One region of the Streptomyces sp. SID8374 genome, then DNA from elsewhere that is predicted to be linked to it. Evidence: riboswitches for the same ligand, from Rfam matches in the RefSeq annotation. Region 1 holds a riboswitch; each other region holds the start of a gene.

Region 1 (4,430 bases):
GGGCGGGTGTGAAGGGCCGTCTACTCGGCGATCGGCAGGTAGACCCGGTTGCCGGCCGCCGCGAACTCCTTCGACTTCTCGGCCATGCCCTCCTCGATCTCCTCCTGCGAACCGCCGTGCTGACGGCGGATGTCCTGGGAGATCTTCATCGAGCAGAACTTCGGCCCGCACATGGAGCAGAAGTGCGCCGTCTTCGCCGGTTCGGCGGGCAGTGTCTCGTCGTGGAACTCCCGGGCCGTATCCGGGTCGAGGGCCAGGTTGAACTGGTCCTCCCAGCGGAACTCGAACCGCGCGTCGGAGAGCGCGTCGTCCCACTCCTGCGCGCCCGGGTGCCCCTTGGCGAGGTCGGCCGCGTGGGCGGCGATCTTGTAGGTGATGACCCCGGTCTTCACGTCGTCCCGGTTGGGCAGCCCCAGGTGCTCCTTGGGCGTGACGTAGCAGAGCATCGCCGTGCCCCACCAGGCGATCATCGCGGCGCCGATGCCCGAGGTGATGTGGTCGTAGGCGGGCGCCACATCCGTGGTCAGCGGGCCGAGCGTGTAGAACGGCGCCTCCTCGCAGATCTCCTGCTGAAGGTCGATGTTCTCCTTGATCTTGTGCATCGGGACGTGCCCGGGGCCCTCGATCATCGTCTGGACGCCGAACCGCTTGGCGATCGTGTTCAGCTCGCCCAGCGTCCGCAACTCGGCGAACTGCGCCTCGTCGTTGGCGTCCGCGATCGAACCGGGGCGCAGCCCGTCACCGAGGGAGTAGGTGACGTCGTACGTCGCGAGGATCTCGCAGAGCTCCTCGAAGTGCTCGTAGAGGAAAGACTCCTTGTGGTGCGCCAGGCACCAGGCCGCCATGATCGACCCGCCGCGCGAGACGATCCCGGTCTTACGACGGGCCGTCAGCGGGACGTACGGCAGGCGCACTCCGGCATGCACCGTCATGTAGTCCACGCCCTGCTCGGCCTGTTCGATGACGGTGTCCTTGTAGATCTCCCAGGTCAGCTCCTCGGCCCGGCCGTCCACCTTCTCCAACGCCTGGTAGAGCGGCACCGTTCCGATCGGCACGGGGGAGTTGCGCAGCACCCACTCGCGGGTGGTGTGGATGTTGCGGCCGGTGGACAGGTCCATGACCGTGTCGGCGCCCCACTTGGTCGCCCAGGTCATCTTGTCGACCTCCTCCTCGATGGAGGAGGTGACCGCCGAGTTGCCGATGTTGGCGTTGACCTTCACCAGGAACCGCTTGCCGATGATCATCGGCTCGATCTCGGGGTGGTTGACGTTGGCCGGCAGCACCGCCCGGCCCGCCGCGATCTCCTCGCGTACGACTTCGGCCTCGACGTTCTCCCGGATCGCGACGTACTCCATCTCCGGGGTGATCTCCCCCCGACGGGCGTACGCGAGCTGGGTGACGGGCCGTCCGTCGCGGCTGCGGCGCGGCTGGCGCGGGCGGCCCGGGAAGACGGCGTCGAGGTTGCGCAGCCCGCCGCGCGGCGAGGTGTGCTTGAGCCCGTCGTCCTCGGGGCGGACCGGGCGGCCCGCGTACTGCTCGGTGTCGCCGCGGGCGATGATCCAGTTCTCCCGCAGGGGCGCGAGGCCCCGGCGGACATCGGTGTCGATGGCGGGATCGGTGTACGGCCCCGACGTGTCGTACAGCGTCACGTCCTTGCCGTTGGTGAGGTGCACCTGTCGGACCGGCACCCGGAGGTCAGGGCGCGAGCCCTGGACGTACCCCTTGTGCCAGCCGATGGACTTCCCGGCCTCGCCGTCCGAAGCGCCGTCCGGCGTTCCGTCGTTCTGTTTCGAGGCAGGCGTGCGTGCGTCCGCTGTGGTCATGAGACCTACTCCCTACGCCGGCATTACCCGGTAACAGGTTCGGCGGTCGGCGCAGCGTGTCCCGTACGGATGTACGGCGGTCAGCGCCCTCTCAGCCCGGTGCTCCGAGCTCCCGCGTGTGCAAAGGTGCCTCCACGCTAGCGTCCTTTCCGGCGAGCTGACCAGAGGGCCCTCCCGTTCTTGCGATGATCGCCCCGTGACCTCCCCCCAAAGCGACCCCGCACCCCAGCCGCCCCAGGGCCACAGCCACGGCCACACGCACAGCCACGGCCCCGCCGCCCCGGTCTCCAAGCACCTGCGCAAGGTCATCGCCGCCGTACTGATCCCGTTCGCCACGGCGGTCGTCGTCGGCCTGATCGCGTTCTGGCCCGGCGGCGTCCCCGACCACGAGCGCACCGGCGTCGGATTCGACCGGCAGACCCAGGACGGCAAGGTCGTCCAGGTCGTCAAGGTCGACTGCGCCGACGTCAACGCCGCACAGGTGCCCCCCACCGGTGACACCTCCACCCCCTCGGGCCGCGAGGCCGTCAACGGGCAGGAGGGGGAGTGCGCGAAGGCGACCGTCGAGGTGACCAGCGGCGACGACAAGGGCCGTAAGTTCGTCGAGGTGGTCCAGCCGGACGCGCCCCGCCAACTGCGCGAGGGCCAGGGCGTGGTGGTGGCGTACGCCCCCGACGCGCCCCGCGACCTCCAGTACAGCGTCACCGATGTGAACCGGCGGATCCCGATGACGCTGCTGGCGGCGATCTTCGCCCTGGCGGTGGTCGCGGTGGGCCGGCTGCGCGGGGTGATGGCGCTGGTGGCGCTGGCCGTCTCGTTCGCCGTACTGACCCTGTTCATCCTGCCGGCGATCCTGCAAGGTTCGAATCCGCTGGTGGTGGCGGTGATCGGGGCCAGCGCCATCATGCTGGCGGCGCTCTACATGTGCCACGGGGTGACGGCCCGTACGTCCGTCGCGGTCATCGGCACGCTGATCTCACTGCTGCTGATCGGGCTGCTCGGCTCGCTCTTCATCGGCTGGGCCGATCTGAGCGGCAACACCGACGACAACACCGGCCTCATCCACGGCCTCTACCCGGACATCGACATGAGCGGTCTGCTGCTGGCCGGTGTCATCATCGGATCGCTCGGGGTACTCGACGATGTGACGGTCACCCAGACCTCCGCCGTCTGGGAACTGCACCAGGCGGACCCGCAGATGGGTTGGCGCGGGCTGTACCGGGCAGGTATTCGCATCGGACGGGACCACATCGCCTCCGTCGTGAACACCCTGGTGCTGGCGTACGCGGGCGCGGCGCTGCCCCTGCTGCTGCTCTTCTCCATCGCCCAGAGCAGCGTGGGCACGGTGGCCAACAGCGAGCTGGTCGCCGAGGAGATCGTCCGGACGCTGGTCGGTTCGATCGGTCTGGTCGCCTCGGTGCCGGTGACGACGGTGCTCGCCGCACTGGTGGTCTCCGCGGACCGCCAGGGCGCCGGAACCTCATCGTCCACGGCCGCCGCCCCCGCACGGACCGGCAGGGGTCGCCGCCGTAAGGCGTGAGAGGCGCGAGGCGGGGATGTACGGACCGGCTCAGCCCGCGTTCTGCTCCTCGGCGAGGATGCGGCCGAGCGCTTCCTCCAGGTTCCCGTCGAAGTCACCCAGCGTGTGCTCCTGACCGAGGGGCACCAGCTTGTCGGTCCGGTCGAGAAACGCCACCAACGGTGCCGTACCGGCCCGGAACAGCGCGCGGTCCGCGCCGACCTGAAGGCGGATGTGCACATCGCCGAGCCCCTCGGGCTCGGTCGGCCCGATGTGCACATCGCCGTCGCCGCTCGGGCTGTTGAGCCCGTCCAGCAGCAGCTCACGGCCGAATGCCCAGGTCACAGGGGCATCGCCGGGCAGATGGAACGTCATCCGGATGGCATAGGGATCAGCCACCTCGTACCGGAGCTCCACCGGAATACGGAACGAGAGCTCCTCGGAGACGAGGAAGCTCATCATGACCTCTGCTTGAACCGACTCGCGCATCGTTCAACCCCGCAGTAGATGAAACTGGCCAGGAATGATCCCCCATGGCCCTATTGACGCCATCGTGGTGCACGCGATAGCAGATCACAAGGAGTGATTTTTCAGATACTGATAGAGAACACGAACGAACGCAAGAGGCTCGCCACTTCGCCACGTAGCTGTTCGACTGCGGGCAGCAACCGTTCTTCCCGGTCCAGGGGTACGGAAATGGCCATCGCCGCAATGGTGGCACCGGCTGTGACGGGAATGGCGGCGCAGACGGTCCCCAGTGCGTACTCCTGGCGTTCGATGACCGGTTCACCCCGCCGCAATGTTCGGAGCCGCTCCAGAAGTGCCGCGCGATCTCGCACTGAGTAACGAGTAAGGGGCCGTACGGGGTGCCGGTCGAGGTGGTCCTCGCGGTCCTTCTCGTCCAGCTGGCCGAGAAGACACTGCCCGATCGCGTGTGCGTGGCCGGTCTCCCGGAAGGACGCCCACTCGTCGACCGCCGGGGCGTCGGGGGCGTCCGCGACCGCGATGAGCTCGATCTCGCCGTCGCGGTAGACCGCGCAGTACACCGGGACCCCGATGGCGTCCCGCCAGTGCGCGAGGGAGTCGGT
Region 2 (4,430 bases), on a different contig from region 1:
CGAGCAACGACGGCAACATCATCCGGGTGACGTTCCCCGAGCTCACCCAGGACCGCCGCAAGGAGTACATCAAGGTCGCCAAGACCAAGGCCGAGGACTCCAAGATCTCGATCCGCTCCATCCGCCGCAAGGCCAAGGAAGCCCTCGACAAGCTCGTCAAGGACAAGGAGTCCGGCGAGGACGAGGTGCGCCGCGCCGAGAAGGAGCTCGACGACACCACCGCGAAGTACGTCGCGCAGGTGGACGAGCTGCTCAAGCACAAGGAAGCCGAGCTGCTCGAAGTCTGATGAACGACTCTTCCTGGGGCGCACCGCAGGGAGCCGGTTACCGGGGTGCCCCCGAGATGGGGGTCGCCTCGGCGGGTCCCGCCTACGATGTGCGGGAAGCCCAGCAGACTCGGCCCATGCCCAACGTGCCGGACGTTCCCGACGCAGGTAGAGACGCAGCCAGCCGCGACGGCCGGGACGGGGACGCCGCGCACGTCAGCGGCCCCCTGTTCCGTGACGAGATGCCGCAGGAGCCCATGTCCACCCCGCTGCCGTCCCCGCCGCAGAAGAAGCGTGCGGGGCGTGATCTGCGCGCCGCCATAGGGGTCGGTGTGGGGCTCGGTGCCGTCATCGTCACCTCGCTGTTCATCGTGAAGGCCGTCTTCGTCGGCGTGATCGCCCTCGCCGTCGTCGTCGGCCTCTGGGAGCTGACCTCCCGCCTCCAGGAGCAGAAGGGCATCAAGGCGCCCCTGATCCCGCTGGCCGTCGGCGGCGCCGCGATGGTCGTCGCCGGCTACGCGCGCGGCGCGGAGGGGGCCTGGGTCGCCATGGCCCTGACCGCCCTGGCGGTGCTGGTCTGGCGGATGACCGAGCCGCCCGAGGGATACCTCAAGGACGTCACGGCGGGCGTCTTCGCCGCGTTCTACGTCCCGTTCCTGGCCACCTTCGTCGCCATGATGCTCACGGCGGACGACGGGCACTGGCGGGTCCTCGTCTTCCTCGTCCTCACCGTCGTCAGCGACACCGGGGCGTACGCGGTCGGCTGGCGCTTCGGCACCCACAAGCTCGCCCCCCGCATCAGTCCCGGCAAGACCCGCGAGGGCCTGCTCGGTGCCGTCTCCTTCGCCATGGTCGCCGGTGCCCTGTGCATGGAGTTCCTGATCGACGGCGGGGCCTGGTGGCAGGGCCTGCTCCTCGGTCTGGCGGTCGCCGTCAGCGCCACCCTCGGTGACCTGGGCGAGTCCATGATCAAGCGGGACCTCGGGATCAAGGACATGGGAACCCTGCTCCCCGGACACGGCGGCATCATGGACCGGCTGGACTCGCTGCTGCCGACCGCGCCGGTGGTCTGGCTGCTGCTGGTGCTGTTCGTCGGCTCCGGCTGAGCGTCCTTTTCAGGCCGCGCACCACGTCCCACCTGCACGTTCCACGAGTGAGGGTCCGTCGTCCACAGGGCGGCGGGCCCTCACCCGTCTGTCTGCGACACTGGATGAACCATGCCTAAGCCCGGAGAACTCACTTTCGTCGCGCCCCGCGGAGCCAAGAAGCCCCCGCGGCACCTCGCCGACCTCACGCCCGCCGAGCGCAAGGAAGCGGTCGCCGCGACCGGCGAGAAGCCGTTCCGCGCCCAGCAGCTTTCGCAGCACTACTTCGCGCGGTACGCGCACGACCCGGAGCAGTGGACCAACATCCCCGCCGGGTCCCGGGAGAAGCTCGCCGAGGCGCTGTTCCCCGACCTGATGTCCGTGGTCCGCCACATCAGCTGTGACGACGACACCACCCGTAAGACGCTGTGGAAGCTGCACGACGGGACGCTCGTCGAGTCCGTCCTGATGCGCTACCCGGAGCGCGTCACGATGTGCATCTCCTCCCAGGCAGGGTGCGGGATGAACTGCCCGTTCTGCGCCACCGGGCAGGCCGGCCTCGACCGCAACCTGTCGACCGCCGAGATCGTGCACCAGATCGTCGACGGCATGCGCGCCCTGCGCGACGGCGAGGTCCCCGGCGGCCCGGCCCGGCTCTCCAACATCGTCTTCATGGGCATGGGCGAGCCGCTCGCCAACTACAACCGTGTCGTCGGCGCGATCCGCCGGCTCACCGACCCCGAGCCCGATGGCCTCGGCCTCTCGCAGCGCGGGATCACCGTCTCCACCGTCGGCCTCGTCCCGGCGATGCTGCGCTTCTCCGACGAGGGCTTCAAGTGCCGCCTCGCCGTCTCGCTGCACGCCCCGGACGACGAGCTGCGCGACACCCTCGTCCCCGTCAACACCCGGTGGAACGTACGCGAGGTGCTGGACGCCGCCTGGGAGTACGCGGAGAAGTCCGGCCGCCGCATCTCCATCGAGTACGCCCTCATCCGGGACATCAACGACCAGGCCTGGCGCGGCGACCTCCTCGGCCGGCTGCTCAAGGGCAAGCGGGTCCACGTCAACCTGATCCCGCTGAACCCGACGCCCGGCTCCAAGTGGACCGCCTCGCGCCCCGAGGACGAGAAGGCGTTCGTCGAGGCCATCGCGGCCCACGGGGTGCCGGTCACCGTCCGGGACACCCGCGGTCAGGAGATCGACGGGGCCTGCGGGCAGCTGGCGGCCTCCGAGCGCTGAGGGGCCGGTGACCTTGGCCGACCGGCCGAAATCCGCCGGTGTAGCCTGGGCGCGAAATCAACTTCATATTCCGACAGGGGAGCGCCACAGCGCTGAGAGTGCGGCACCAAGGACAGGTTGGCCGCAGACCCTCTGAACCTCGCCCGGGTCATTCCGGGTAGGAAGTTCGGACCTTACTCAAGCTGTTGCGCCCTGCCCGCTTCCGGTACGTCCCGGTGGCGGGCGGGGCCGCGTCTCTTCCTGGTCACCTCCAGGAGGAATCACATGAGCACCACCAAGAAGTACGCCTCGACCGCGCTCGCCGCGGCGCTCGGCGTCACCGTTCTCGCGGGCTGCGGCGGCTCCGACGACACCTCGGCCAGATCCGGTGCGTCCAAGGGCAGCGGCTCCAAGACCGTCACCCTGGTCACCCACGACTCCTTCAACGCCTCGGAAGACGTGCTGAAGCAGTTCACCAAGGAGAGCGGCTACACCGTCCAGCTGCTCAAGAGCGGCGACGCCGGTGCCGCGCTCAACCAGGAGATCCTCACCAAGGGCTCCCCGCGCGGCGACGTCTTCTTCGGCGTCGACAACACCCTGCTCTCCCGCGCCCTCGACAACGGCCTCTTCACCGCGTACGAGGCCAAGGGCCTGGACCGGGTCCTGGAAGGCACCGAGCAGGACGACAAGCACCGCGTGACGCCCGTCGACACCGGTGACATCTGCGTCAACTACGACAAGAAGTTCTTCGCCGACAAGAAGCTCGCGCCGCCGCGGACCTTCGAGGACCTGCTGAAGCCCGCGTACAAGAACCTCCTCGTCACCGAGAACGCGGCCACCTCCTCGCCCGGCCTCGGCTTCCTCCTCGGCACCATCGCCTCCCGGGGCGAGGACGGCTACCAGGACTACTGGAAGAGGCTGAAGGCCAACGGCGTCAAGGTCGTCGACGGCTGGGAGCAGGCCTACAACGAGGAGTTCTCGGGCTCCGCGGGCGGCAGGAAGGCCAAGGCGGACCGGCCGCTCGTCGTCAGCTACGCCTCCAGCCCGCCCGTCGAGGTCCTCTACGCCGACCCGCAGCCCAAGGAGGCCCCCACCGGCGTCTCCACCGGCACCTGCTTCCGGCAGACCGAGTACGCCGGGCTGCTGAAGGGCGCGAAGAACGAGGCGGGCGGCAAGGCGCTGCTGGACTTCCTGATCAGCAAGACGTTCCAGGAGGACGTGCCGCTGAACATGTTCGTGAACCCGGTCGTGAAGGACGCGAAGCTGCCGGAGATCTTCACGGAGTTCGGCGAGAAGGTCGACAAGCCGGCCACGGTGGCCCCGGAGAAGATCGCCGCCAACCGTGAGCAGTGGGTCCAGTCGTGGCACTCGCTCGTCGTGAAGTAGCCGGTACCGCCGACGGAGGTGGGCGGCGCGGAGCGGCGGTGCGGCTCGGCCTGATGGCCGTGCCCGTCGCGTTCTTCGCCGTCTTCTTCGCCTACCCCGTCTCCGCGATCGTCGGACGCGGGCTGAAGACGGACGGCGTCTGGCAGTTCGGGCGGATCGGCGACGTACTGTCCCGCCCGGACATCCTCGACGTCCTCTGGTTCACCACCTGGCAGGCCCTCGCCTCCACCGCGCTCACCCTGCTGATCGCCCTGCCCGGCGCGTACGTCTTCGCGCGCTTCGACTTCCCCGGGAAGCAGGTGCTGCGGGCGGTCGTCACTGTGCCGTTCGTGCTGCCCACCGTCGTCGTCGGCACCGCGTTCCTGGCGCTGCTCGGGCGCGGCGGCTTCCTCGACGAGCTGTGGGGCGTACGGCTGGACACCACGGTGTGGGCGATCCTGCTCGCCCACGTCTTCTTCAACTACGCGGTGGTCGT
Region 3 (4,430 bases), 2.2 Mb from region 1:
AGGACGGCGACCAGGGCCCCGCCCTTCAGCCAGCACACCGACCAGGTGGCCTCGGCGCCGTCGCCGCGCCAGATCAGGGTGTCGGCGTGGGCGTGGTGGCCTGCGTACTGCACGAAGCGGCCGAACTGCTCGGACCAGAAGTACGGGACGGGGTCGTGGACCGGCAGCGGCGCACCGCTCTCCGCGGCGAGGATCGCGGCGGCGGCGGTGCGCGGGCCCTGGAGGGCGTTGTCCCAGTGGTGGATCAGCAGGCGCTCGCCGTAGCGGGCGGACGGGAAGGAGGCGCAGTCCCCGACGGCGTACACATCGGGCAGGGAGGTGCGCAGGGCGCTGTCGGCGGTGACCGAGCCGTCCGGGCCGCGTTCGATCCCGGAGCCGGCGAGCCAGCCGGTGGCGGGGCGGGCGCCGATGCCGACGACCACGGCCCCGGCGGGCAGCCTCCGGCCGTCCGCGAGGACCACCGCGCCCTCCTCGACGCGCTCCACCCGGGCGTCGGTGAGGAGTTCGGCGCCGCTCTCCGCGTACCAGTCGGCCATCGGGGCGGCGACCTCGGCGGGCAGGGTGCCGGCCAGCGGACGGGCGGCGGCCTCGACGACGGTGACCGTGCACCCGGCGGCGCGGGCGGCGGTGGCGAACTCGGCGCCGATCCACCCCGCCCCGACGACGACCACGTCGTGCTGCCGCTCCAGGACGGGCCGCAGCCGGGCGGCGTCGTCGAGGGTGCGCAGCAGATGGACGCCGGGGACGCCTTCGGTGCCGGGCAGGGCGATGGGCTCGGCACCGGTCGCCAGGACCAGGACGTCGTAGGGGACGGGGCCGTCCGCCGTGTCCAGGACGTGGTCGGCGGCGCGCAGGGCGGTGACGTCCAGGCCGAGGCGCAGCGTGATCTCCAGCGCCTCGAAGTCGATGTCGAAGGCGGAGTCCTCGGCCTTGCCCAGCAGCACCGCCTTGGACAGCGGCGGCCGGTCGTAGGGCTGGTGGGGTTCGGCGCCGATCAGGGTGACGGGGCCGGTGAAGCCGGCTTCCCGCAGGGCGACGGCGGTCTGCACACCCGCCATGCCCGCCCCGACGATCACGACGTTCCGTGTGCGCTGCCGCGCCGCGTGGTGTTCCGTCTGCTCGCTCACGTGTACCAGTCTATTCATCTGACTACGGATCAGATGGTGACTTCCTCCACCACGCTCGTCCCGCTGCCCTCCTGCGACTCCCACGCCCAGCGCTCGTCCAGCCGCACCCGGCCGTCCGGGAGTTCGGTGACGGTGGAGAGGCAGTGTCCGGAAGAGGTCGTTCCGTCCCGCTTGAGCTGGACGTAGCGGAAGTCGAGGGCGTCCCCCTCGCGGGTGCCGACGAGATGGCCGCGGACCACGTCACCGCCCGCGTACTCGGCCCAGACCGTGCCGTCCTGCTCGTGGTACGTGAAGCGGGTACGGGTGCCGACCTGGCCCGGGGCCTGGTCGGCGACGGGTGAGAGGACGAGACCGTCGAGTGAACGGGCCACGGTGGCTGCTCCCTTGACCGTGCTGTGGGCGGGTGGGTCTAGGCTGGTCACGGTAGAACACTCGCGGGAGCCCGGACGCACCGGGCTGAGAGGGAGGCTGGAGCGCCTCCGACCGTACGAACCTGATCCGGGTCATGCCGGCGAAGGGAGGGGCTGGACACCCATGCGCGTCTCGGGGAAGACCTCCGGAATTCCGGGGGGAAGCTCAGGATCCGATGTCCTCGTCATCGGGGGCGGCATCATCGGCCTGGTCACCGCGTGGCGGGCGGCCCAGCGCGGGCTGGGCGTCACCGTGGCCGACCCCGGTCCGGGCGGCGGGGCCGCCCAGGTCGCGGCGGGCATGCTGGCCGCCGTCACCGAACTGCACTACGGCGAGGAGATGCTGCTCGGCCTCAACCTCGCCTCCGCCGCCCGCTATCCGGAGTTCGTCGCGGAGCTGGAGGCGGCGAGCGGCCGGGAAACCGGTTTCCGTACCTGCGGCACGCTGGCCGTCGCGCTGGACTCCGACGACCGGGCGCATCTGCGGGAGCTGCACGCCCTCCAGGAGCGCTCAGGTCTTGAGTCGGTCTGGCTGAGCGGGCGGGAATGCCGCCGCCTGGAGCCGATGCTCGCGCCGGGTGTACGGGGCGGGCTGCGGGTGGACGGTGACCACCAGGTGGATCCGCGCCGGCTCGCGGCGGCGCTGCTGGCCGCGTGCGAGCGGGCGGGGGTGGTGTTCCGCAGGGCTCCCGCCGAGCGGCTCACCGTCGCCGGGGGCCGGGCGGCCGGGGCGGTGCTCGGTGACGGTACGGAGGCCGGGGCCGACCAGGTCGTCCTGGCGGCGGGCAGTCTCAGCGGGCGGCTCGCGGGGGTGCCCGAGGAGGTCCTGCCACCGGTCCGCCCGGTCAAGGGGCAGGTCCTGCGGCTCACCGTGCCCCCGGCGTACGCCCCCTTCCTCAGCCGGACCGTGCGCGCCGTCGTCCGGGGCGGCCACCTCTACCTCGTACCGCGCGAGAACGGCGAGCTGGTCGTCGGCGCCACCAGCGAGGAGATGGGCTGGGACACCACGGTCACCGCCGGCGGGGTCTACGAGCTGCTGCGCGACGCCCACGAACTCGTCCCCGGCATCACCGAGCTGCCGCTCACCGAGACCCGGGCCGGACTGCGCCCCGCATCCCCCGACAACGCCCCGCTGCTCGGCCCGACCGCCCTGCCCGGTCTCCTCCTCGCCACCGGCCACCACCGCAACGGCGTCCTGCTGACGCCCGTCACCGGCGACGCGATGGCCGAAGCGCTGACCACCGGCGAGCTGCCCGAGGTGGCCCGCCCCTTCGCCCCGGGCCGGTTCACGTCCGCCGCCGCCACCCCCGTACTCCAGGAGCAGTCCGCATGACCCCTCAGGTATCCGTCTCGGTCAACGGGGAGCCGCGCACCCTCGACGCGGGCACCGCGCTGGACCGGCTCGTCGCCGCCCTGACCACCGCGCCCTCCGGGGTCGCGGCCGCCGTCAACGAGTGCGTCGTGCCACGCGGCCGGTGGGCCGACACCACGCTCGGCGAGGGCGACCGCATCGAGGTCCTGACCGCCGTCCAGGGAGGCTGACGGTGTCCGACGACGTCTTCACCCTGGGACCCGCCGCCTTCGGCTCCCGGCTGATCATGGGTACCGGCGGGGCGCCGAGCCTGGAGATCCTGGAGCGCGCCCTGATCGCCTCCGGCACCGAGCTGACGACGGTCGCGATGCGCCGCCTCGACCCGACCGTGCAGGGCTCGGTCCTCTCCGTGCTGGAGCGGCTCTCCATCCAGGTGCTGCCGAACACGGCGGGCTGCTTCACGGCCGGTGAGGCGGTGCTGACCGCGCGGCTGGCCCGGGAGGCGCTGGGCACCGACTGGGTCAAGCTGGAGGTGGTGGCCGACGAGCGGACGCTGCTGCCCGACCCGATCGAACTGCTGGACGCGGCGGAGGTCCTGGTCGACGACGGGTTCACCGTGCTGCCGTACACCAACGACGACCCGGTCCTGGCCCGGAAGCTGGAGGACATGGGGTGCGCGGCGATCATGCCGCTCGGCTCCCCCATCGGCTCCGGGCTCGGCATCCGCAACCCGCACAACTTCGAGCTGATCGTGGAGCGGGCCGGGGTGCCGGTGATCCTGGACGCGGGGGCCGGGACCGCGTCGGACGCGGCGCTGGCGATGGAGCTGGGATGCGCGGCGGTGATGCTCGCCTCGGCGGTGACGCGGGCGCAGGAGCCGGAGCTGATGGCGGCGGCGATGCGGCACGCGGTGGACGGCGGGCGGCTGGCGTACCGGGCGGGCCGCATCCCGCGCCGCCACTTCGCCGAGGCGTCCTCGCCGGTGGAGGGGCGGGCGGCGCTGGATCCGGAGCGGCCGGCGTTCTGAGGGTCTCCCGCGCCCCCCACCTGGGACGTGCCCTTGTCACGGATCGGTAAGGGAACGGCCCCGGGAGAGCCCCGGCCCGTCCGGGGTGTCGGTGGCGGCTCGTAGACTCTCGGGGTGGACACGACCCTCCAGGACCCTCTCGTCGGGCAGCTTCTCGACGGCCGGTATCGCATTGAGGCGCGCATCGCCGTCGGCGGGATGGCCACGGTCTACCGGGCCGTGGACACCCGTCTGGACCGGGTGCTCGCCCTCAAGGTGATGCACCCGGCGCTCGCCGTCGACGCCGCCTTCGTGGAGCGGTTCATCCGCGAGGCCAAGTCGGTGGCCCGGCTCGCCCACCCCAACGTCGTCGCGGTCTTCGACCAGGGCGCCCAGGGCGCGTACGTCTACCTCGCGATGGAGTACGTGGCGGGCTGCACCCTGCGCGACGTCCTGCGCGAGCGGGGCGCCCTCCAGCCCCGGGCCGCGCTGGACATCCTGGAGCCGGTCCTCGCCGCGCTCGGCGCCGCGCACCGGGCGGGGTTCGTGCACCGCGACATGAAGCCGGAGAACGT

The links. Region 1 has a riboswitch for thiamine pyrophosphate ahead of thiC (phosphomethylpyrimidine synthase ThiC). Riboswitches for the same ligand answer to the same signal wherever they lie in the genome.
Region 2: linked by a shared signal. The riboswitch ahead of GTY67_RS26360 (thiamine ABC transporter substrate-binding protein) and the one ahead of thiC (phosphomethylpyrimidine synthase ThiC) in region 1 are both predicted to bind thiamine pyrophosphate.
Region 3: linked by a shared signal. The riboswitch ahead of thiO (glycine oxidase ThiO) and the one ahead of thiC (phosphomethylpyrimidine synthase ThiC) in region 1 are both predicted to bind thiamine pyrophosphate.

Annotation. Positions count from the first base shown of each region.
Region 1 covers NZ_WWGH01000001.1:3,741,190-3,745,619, forward strand. Annotated here, with positions in the region: gene thiC (phosphomethylpyrimidine synthase ThiC) at 21-1,823, opposite strand; TPP riboswitch at 1,816-1,949, opposite strand; gene GTY67_RS16385 (YibE/F family protein) at 2,020-3,363, shown strand; gene GTY67_RS16390 (SsgA family sporulation/cell division regulator) at 3,394-3,831, opposite strand; gene GTY67_RS16395 (helix-turn-helix domain-containing protein) at 3,933-4,430, opposite strand, start outside.
Region 2 covers NZ_WWGH01000002.1:581,519-585,948, forward strand. Annotated here, with positions in the region: gene frr (ribosome recycling factor) at 1-287, shown strand, start outside; gene GTY67_RS26350 (phosphatidate cytidylyltransferase) at 287-1,372, shown strand; gene rlmN (23S rRNA (adenine(2503)-C(2))-methyltransferase RlmN) at 1,484-2,590, shown strand; TPP riboswitch at 2,656-2,772, shown strand; gene GTY67_RS26360 (thiamine ABC transporter substrate-binding protein) at 2,855-3,955, shown strand; gene GTY67_RS26365 (iron ABC transporter permease) at 4,009-4,430, shown strand, end outside.
Region 3 covers NZ_WWGH01000001.1:1,585,688-1,590,117, forward strand. Annotated here, with positions in the region: gene GTY67_RS07115 (FAD-dependent oxidoreductase) at 1-1,127, opposite strand, end outside; gene GTY67_RS07120 (hypothetical protein) at 1,157-1,498, opposite strand; TPP riboswitch at 1,552-1,664, shown strand; gene thiO (glycine oxidase ThiO) at 1,662-2,870, shown strand; gene thiS (sulfur carrier protein ThiS) at 2,867-3,079, shown strand; gene GTY67_RS07135 (thiazole synthase) at 3,082-3,876, shown strand; gene pknB (Stk1 family PASTA domain-containing Ser/Thr kinase) at 3,991-4,430, shown strand, end outside.